2 regions of the Streptomyces sp. CG4 genome follow, and region 1 is predicted to be linked to the other one. Evidence: riboswitches for the same ligand, from Rfam matches in the RefSeq annotation. Region 1 holds a riboswitch; the other holds the start of a gene.
The links. A riboswitch is a leader RNA that binds a small molecule or an ion and turns the genes downstream of it on or off. The one in region 1 is predicted to bind S-adenosylmethionine.
Positions count from the first base shown of each region.

Region 1 (3,394 bases):
ACGGATGGGCCGGGTCGAGTTCACCCTCTTCTACGTCGGCTGCGGATATCTGGCCCTGCTGGGCTACGCGGCCGCCAATGCCACCTCCGAGCAGTCGCTGGTCGGCGCCTCCGGGGCGATCTCGGCGGTCCTCGGAGCGTTCCTCTACCTGTTCCCCCGCGCCCGCGTCACCAGTCTTCTGCCGTTCCTGTTCTTCCTGCCGCTCAGGTTTCCCGCGTGGGTCGTGCTGCCGTTCTGGGCGGCCCTGCAGTGGGCGGCCGCGGAGCAGACCTCCGACGGCCCCGGGGTGGCGTATCTGGCCCACCTGGTCGGCTTCGGGCTCGGCTTCGGCTACGCGTGGGTGCGCTACGGCCGTGCGGCTAGAGTGAAGTCCGCCCCAGCTCCGGCACCCGAGGGAGAGAACCAGCCGTGATCACCGCGATCGTCCTCATCAAGACCAGCGTGGACCGGATCCCCGAGATCGCGGAGCAGATCGCTTCGCTGGAATCGGTGAGCGAGGTTTTCTCCGTCACGGGTACGTATGACTTGATCGCGATGGTCAGGGTGCGGCAGCACGACGATCTTGCCGATGTCATTCCGGGCCGGATCAGCAAGATTCCCGGGGTGGAGGGGACGGACACGCACGTGGCGTTCCGGACGTACTCCCAGCACGACCTCGAGGCGGCGTTCTCCATCGGGCTGGAGTCGTAGGGGCGCCTCGGTACGTCTGCGGGGCGGGGCCGCATACCGATACAGCCCCGCGCCCCTCCGGGTGGATCAGTTCACCGCCGGTACACAGCGGCCGTCCTCCGTCCTGTACGTCCACTTCGCGCCGTCGGTCACCAGTTCCCGGACCGCCGCCACGAAACGCTCCACGTGCTCGTCGGGCGTTCCCGCGCCGAAGCTGACCCGGATGGCGTTGAGGGACTTCTCGCCGGGGGCCGCCTCGGGGGCGCCGCATTCGCCCTGGGTCTGGGGGTCGCTGCCGAGCAGGGTGCGGACCAGCGGGTGGGCGCAGAAGAGGCCGTCGCGGACGCCGATGCCGTACTCGGCGGAGAGCGCCGCGGCGAAGTGGGAGCTGTTCCAGCCCTCCACCACGAAGGAGATCACGCCGACGCGCGGGGCGTCGTCGCCGAACAGGGACAGCACCTTCACCTGCGGGACCTCGGCGAGGCCCTCGCGGACCCTGGTGATCAGATGCTGCTCGCGGGCCACCAGGGTGTCCCAGCCGGCCTCGGTGAGCGCCTTGCAGGCCGACGCGATGGAGTAGGCGCCGATCACATTGGGCGAGCCCGCTTCATGCCGCGCGGCGCTCTCGTGCCACTCCACGTCCACGCCGCCGTCCTGACGCCGGGTCACCTTGCGGCTGGCGCCGCCGCCCGCGAGGTACGGCTCGGCCGCGCGCAGCCAGTCGGCGCGGCCGGCCAGGACGCCGGAGCCGAAGGGGGCGTACAGCTTGTGGCCGGAGAAGGCGACCCAGTCGACGTCCAGGTCGCGGATGTCCACCGGGTGGTGCGGGGCGAGCTGGGCGGCGTCCAGGACGATCCGGGCGCCGTGCGCGTGCGCCGCGGCGGCCAGTTCGCGCACCGGCCACAGCTCCCCGGTGACATTGGAGGCGCCGGTGACGCAGACCAGGGCCGGACCGTGGCCCCCTTCGATCGACACGGTGCGGTCGGCGAGGGCCCGCTCCAGGGTCGCCACGGCCTGCTGCGGGGTGCGGGGGGCGTTGAGGTAGGTGACGTGCGCGTCCTGCCAGGGCAGCAGGGAGGCGTGGTGCTCGGTCTCGAAGACGAAGACCTGGCAGTCGGCGGGGAGCGCGCGGGCCAGCAGGTTCAGGGAGTCCGTGGTCGACCGGGTGAAGACCACCTGGTCGTCGGCGCGGCAGCCGAGGAACTCGGCGACCGCCTTGCGGGCGTTCTCGAACAGGTCGGTGGAGAGCTGGGAGAGGTAGCCGGCGCCGCGGTGGACGCTGCCGTAGTAGGGCGCGTAGGCGGCGACGTCGTCCCAGACGCGCTGCAGGGCGGGGGCGCTGGCCGCGTAGTCGAGGGCCGCGTAGGTGACCTCGCCGCCGGTGACCAGCGGGACGGTGACATCCCGGCCCAGAACGGGCAGCGCCCCCGAAATGTCACGGCAAACGGACTGGTCGGCGGCAGCGGTGAAGACGGACATGGGTGAACTCCCGTGAGGACATACGCCCTGAGGGCGTAGGAAGAAGAGGAAAAGGGTGTGCGGAGGCGGGGCTCGGCGGCCCTATCGCATTCGCTTGCTCACGGGAGGCTCCTCGACGACCAGGACCCCTGCCCTCGCATACAAACCAAAGGCGCGCGAGGGGTCCGCGCTTGCCATAGACCTCACTGCCTACGGCCTGGTCTTCACCCGGGGCACCCCGCCACGGACGGAGGGTTGCCGGACAGTCGGCCGGGGCCTCATGACTGTCACTCATGACCTGGGACAGGAACGTACGGGAAACGATCGTCGTCCCGCAACCCGAGTCCGGATCGCGGGACGACGACCGGTGCACGCTAGGCGTTGCTGGCCGCCACCCACCGCTCCAGCGTCCGCTTCGCCGCGCCTGAGTCGATGGACTCGGCGGCCCTCACCATGCCGGCCCGGAGCTGGTCGGCGAGCGGGGCGTCGGTCGGCGCGAGAGCGACCAGCGCCGCCGCAGAGTTCAGCAGGACGGCGTCCCGGACGGGGCCGCGCTCGCCGTCCAGCAGGCGCCGGGCCACCTCCGCGTTGTACGCCGCGTCGGCGCCGCGCAGGGCCTCCACGGGGACGAGGTCGATGCCGACCTCGCGCGGGTCGAAGATCTCCTCGGTGACCTTGCCGTCCCGGACGACCCAGACCCGGGACGTGGACGTCGTCGTCAGCTCGTCCAGTCCGTCGTCGCCCCGGAAGACCAGGGAGGAGTTGCCGCGCTCGGCGAGGACTCCGGCCACGATCGGTGCCATCCGGGGGTCGGCGACACCGACGGCCTGGGAGCGCACCTTGGCCGGGTTGGTCAGCGGGCCCAGCACATTGAAGGTCGTACGGATGCCCAACTGGCCGCGGGCCGGGGCCACATGGCGCAGTGACGGGTGGAACTTCACCGCGAAGCAGATGGTGATGCCGGCCTCTTCGGCGACCTCGGCGACCCGCTTCGGGGTCAGGTTCAGATTGATCCCGAGCTTCTCCAGGACGTCGGAGGACCCGGAGGCCGAGGACGCGGCGCGGTTGCCGTGCTTGACGACCTTGGCGCCCGTGCCCGCGACGACGATCGACGACATCGTGGAGATGTTCACCGTCTTGGCGCCGTCGCCGCCGGTGCCGACGATGTCGACGGCCGGACCCGGCACCTCGATCACGTTCGCGTGCTCGTACATCGCGCGGACGAGCCCGCTGATCTCCTGGACCGTCTCGCCCTTGGCCCGCAGCG
Region 1 covers NZ_CP163525.1:6,942,139-6,945,532, reverse strand. Annotated here, with positions in the region: gene AB5L52_RS31715 (rhomboid family intramembrane serine protease) at 1-412, shown strand, start outside; gene AB5L52_RS31710 (Lrp/AsnC family transcriptional regulator) at 409-690, shown strand; gene AB5L52_RS31705 (aminotransferase class V-fold PLP-dependent enzyme) at 757-2,148, opposite strand; SAM riboswitch class IV at 2,310-2,426, opposite strand; gene trpD (anthranilate phosphoribosyltransferase) at 2,502-3,394, opposite strand, start outside.

Region 2 (3,394 bases), 1.6 Mb from region 1:
CTTCTCTCACGGAGGAGGCAATTCGATGAACAATGAGTAACTCTAGTTACCCAAGGTAACGATCAGCCGCCGGCCACCGCCGGAATGATCGAGACACCCGCGCCGTCGGGCGTCGCGGTTTGAAGGCCCTGCTCGAAGCGCACGTCGTCGTCGTTGACGTAGACGTTGACGAACCGGCGCAGCTTGCCCTGGTCGTCCAGGACGCGCGCGGCGATCCCGGTGTGGTTCTTCTCCAGGTCCTCGATGACCTCGGCGAGGGTCGCGCCCTCGGCGGCGACCTCGGCCTGGCCGCCGGTGTAGGTGCGCAGGATGGTGGGGATGCGAACGGTCACGCTCATGCGAGGCCAGCCTCTCGGAAGGAGTCCAGGGTCGGGCGAATGGTGGCGGTGAGGCCGGTACCGGCCACCGCGTCGAGGGTCTTCAGGCCGTCGCCGGTGTTGAGGACGACCGTGGTCTTCGTCGGGTCCAGGACGCCGTTCTTGATCAGCTTGCGCGTCACGCCGACGGTCACTCCGCCCGCGGTCTCGGCGAAAATGCCCTCCGTGCGGGCCAGCAGCTTGATGGCGTCGACGACTTCCTCGTCCGTCACGTCCTCCACCGCACCGCCGGTGCGGCGCGCGATGTCCAGGACGTAGGGGCCGTCGGCCGGGTTGCCGATGGCGAGGGACTTGGCGATGGTGTTCGGCTTCTGGGGCCGTACGACGTCGTGGCCGGCCTTGAAGGCCGTCGACACCGGCGAGCAGCCCTCGGCCTGCGCACCGAAGATCTTGTACGGCCTGTCCTCGACCAGACCCAGCTCGATCAGCTCCTTCAGACCCTTGTCGATCTTCGTGAGCTGGGAGCCGGAGGCGATCGGGATCACGATCTGGTCGGGCAGCCGCCAGCCGAGCTGCTCGCAGATCTCGTACGCGAGGGTCTTGGAGCCCTCCGCGTAGTACGGCCGCAGGTTGACGTTGACGAAGCCCCAGCCCTCGCCGGCCGAGTCGCCGATCAGCTCCGAGCAGAAGCGGTTCACATCGTCGTAGTTGCCCTCGATGCCGACCAGTTCGCCGCCGTAGACCGCGGCCATGACGACCTTGCCCTGCTCCAGGTCGTGCGGGATGAACACGCAGGAGCGGAAGCCGGCGCGGGCCGCGGCGGCGCCGACGGCACCGGCCAGGTTGCCCGTCGAGGAGCAGGAGAGCGTGGTGAAGCCGAAGGCGCGGGCGGCCTCCAGGGCCTGGGCGACGACGCGGTCCTTGAAGGAGTGCGTCGGGTTGCCGGAGTCGTCCTTCACGTACAGGCCGCCGGTGACGCCCAGCTCGTGGGCGAGGTTGTCGGCCTTGACGAGCTTGGTCCAGCCCGGGTTCAGGTTCGGCTTGTCGGCCACGTCCGCGGGGACGGGCAGCAGCGGGGCGTAGCGCCAGATGTTCGCCGGGCCGGCCTCGATACGGCGGCGCAGCTCTTCGGTGTCGTAGCCGGAGAAGTCGTAGGCGGTCTCCAGCGGGCCGAAACACTCCTCGCAGGCGAACACCGGGCCGAGCGGGACGCGGTGCCCGCACTCGCGACAGCTCAGGGCCGCTGCGGGACCGAGGTCGACGGTGGAATTGCTTGCAACTGTCTGCACAGCCATGGAGGCGAGGCCCTTTCTCCTCATCTTCCTCATGACGCATCTCGCCATGAGACGGATTTGGCACCTTCCCTAGCCGGGAGCCTCGCGGAGCGATCCCTGCGGATCTACGAGTACCGACTGGAGGGTTGCCGGGGCTTCATCGGGCCGTGTCCCTCTGCCCCTCTGGATGAGCGGTATTCGGTTGTGAACGCGCGAGAACCTCCGACATGCGATGGTCATCGGCGTTGTTCAAGACTGTAACCGACGGCCAGGAGAGTTGAGATAGTCGTCCGAACCGCGAGATGGATCACACGGTCACCCCCTGTGATCACGAACAGAGAGGAGCCGCAGACCGTGCTGGAAGAAGTCGAGCACTGGCTGGCCACCCGCTCCTGGTCCGTGGCCGATCGCCCTCTCCACCGGATCCTGTCCGCCAAGCAGCGCACGGGCCAGACGATCAGCGTCGTGCTGCCCGCGCTCAACGAGGAGGAGACGGTCGGCGACATCGTCGCGGTCGTCCGGCACGACCTGATGGAACAGGTCCCGCTGGTCGACGAGATCGTCGTCGTCGACTCCGGCTCCACCGACCGTACCTCCGAGGTCGCCGCGCGCGCGGGCGCCCGGGTCGTTCACCGCGACGAGATCCTCCCGCGCGTTCCCGCGGTCCCCGGAAAGGGTGAAGTGCTGTGGCGCTCCCTGCTGGTGACCGGCGGGGACATCGTCTGTTTCGTCGACGCCGACCTGCGCGAGTTCTCCTCCGACTTCGTCTCCGGGATCATCGGCCCGCTGCTCACCGAACCGGGCGTCGACCTGGTCAAGGCCATGTACGACCGTCCGCTCGCCGGGGCGGCGGGGCAGGGCGGCCGGGTCACCGAACTGATGGCCCGGCCGCTGCTGAATCTGCACTGGCCGCAGCTGGCCGGTTTCGTACAGCCGCTGGGCGGCGAGTACGCGGCCCGCCGCAGCCTGCTGGAACAGCTCCCCTTCCCCGTCGGCTACGGCGTGGAGCTGGGCATGCTGGTGGACGCGCTGCACCTGGTGGGGCTCGACGCGCTCGCGCAGGTGGACGTGGGCGTGCGCAAACACCGCCACCAGGACGGACAGGCGCTGGGCCGGATGGCCGCGGCCATCTACCGCACGGCCCAGCTCCGGCTGGCCCGCGGCCATCTCGTCCGCCCCGCGCTGACCCAGTTCGAACGGGGTGCGGACGGCTTCGAGCCGCGCACGTACCCGGTGGACACCGAGGAGCGGCCGCCGATGGCGGAGATCGCCGAGTACGCCGAACGCAAGGTGGCGTGAACCGGTCGTATACGTCCGCGCGCCGGGCCCATCCGTACGTTTGAGCGTTTCCGGGCCGGGCTAGGTTGTGGACCATGGCTTCCACGCAGGGTGCTGCCGAGAAGGCTCGGGTGCTGGTCGCGTCCAACCGCGGCCCGGTTTCATACACCGTCTACGAGGACGGCGGGGCCGGCGGGGCCGGCTCGCTGCGCGCCAAGCGGGGCGGCGGCGGGCTGGTCTCGGGGCTGTCGGCCATCGGGGCGGACGCGGGCTCGGTGTGGGTGTGCGCGGCGCTCGGCGACGGCGACCGGGCGGCCGTACGGCGGGCGGCCGGCGGACTGCTGCCGGCCGAGGACACCGGCGGGCAGCGGGTGCGGATGCTCGACATCGACGCACGGGTGCACTCCGACGCCTACAACGGCATCGCCAACTCGGTGCTCTGGTTCGTCCACCACATGCTGTACCAGACCCCGCTGGCGCCGGTCTTCGACACGGAGTTCCGGCGGCAGTGGGCGTCGTACGAGG
Region 2 covers NZ_CP163525.1:5,326,112-5,329,505, reverse strand. Annotated here, with positions in the region: gene AB5L52_RS24275 (MoaD/ThiS family protein) at 63-338, opposite strand; gene thrC (threonine synthase) at 335-1,612, opposite strand; SAM riboswitch class I at 1,630-1,785, opposite strand; gene AB5L52_RS24265 (glucosyl-3-phosphoglycerate synthase) at 1,946-2,890, shown strand; gene AB5L52_RS24260 (trehalose-6-phosphate synthase) at 2,965-3,394, shown strand, end outside.
Region 2: it holds a riboswitch for S-adenosylmethionine, as region 1 does, so the genes downstream of both, thrC (threonine synthase) here and AB5L52_RS31705 (aminotransferase class V-fold PLP-dependent enzyme) in region 1, are expected to answer to the same signal.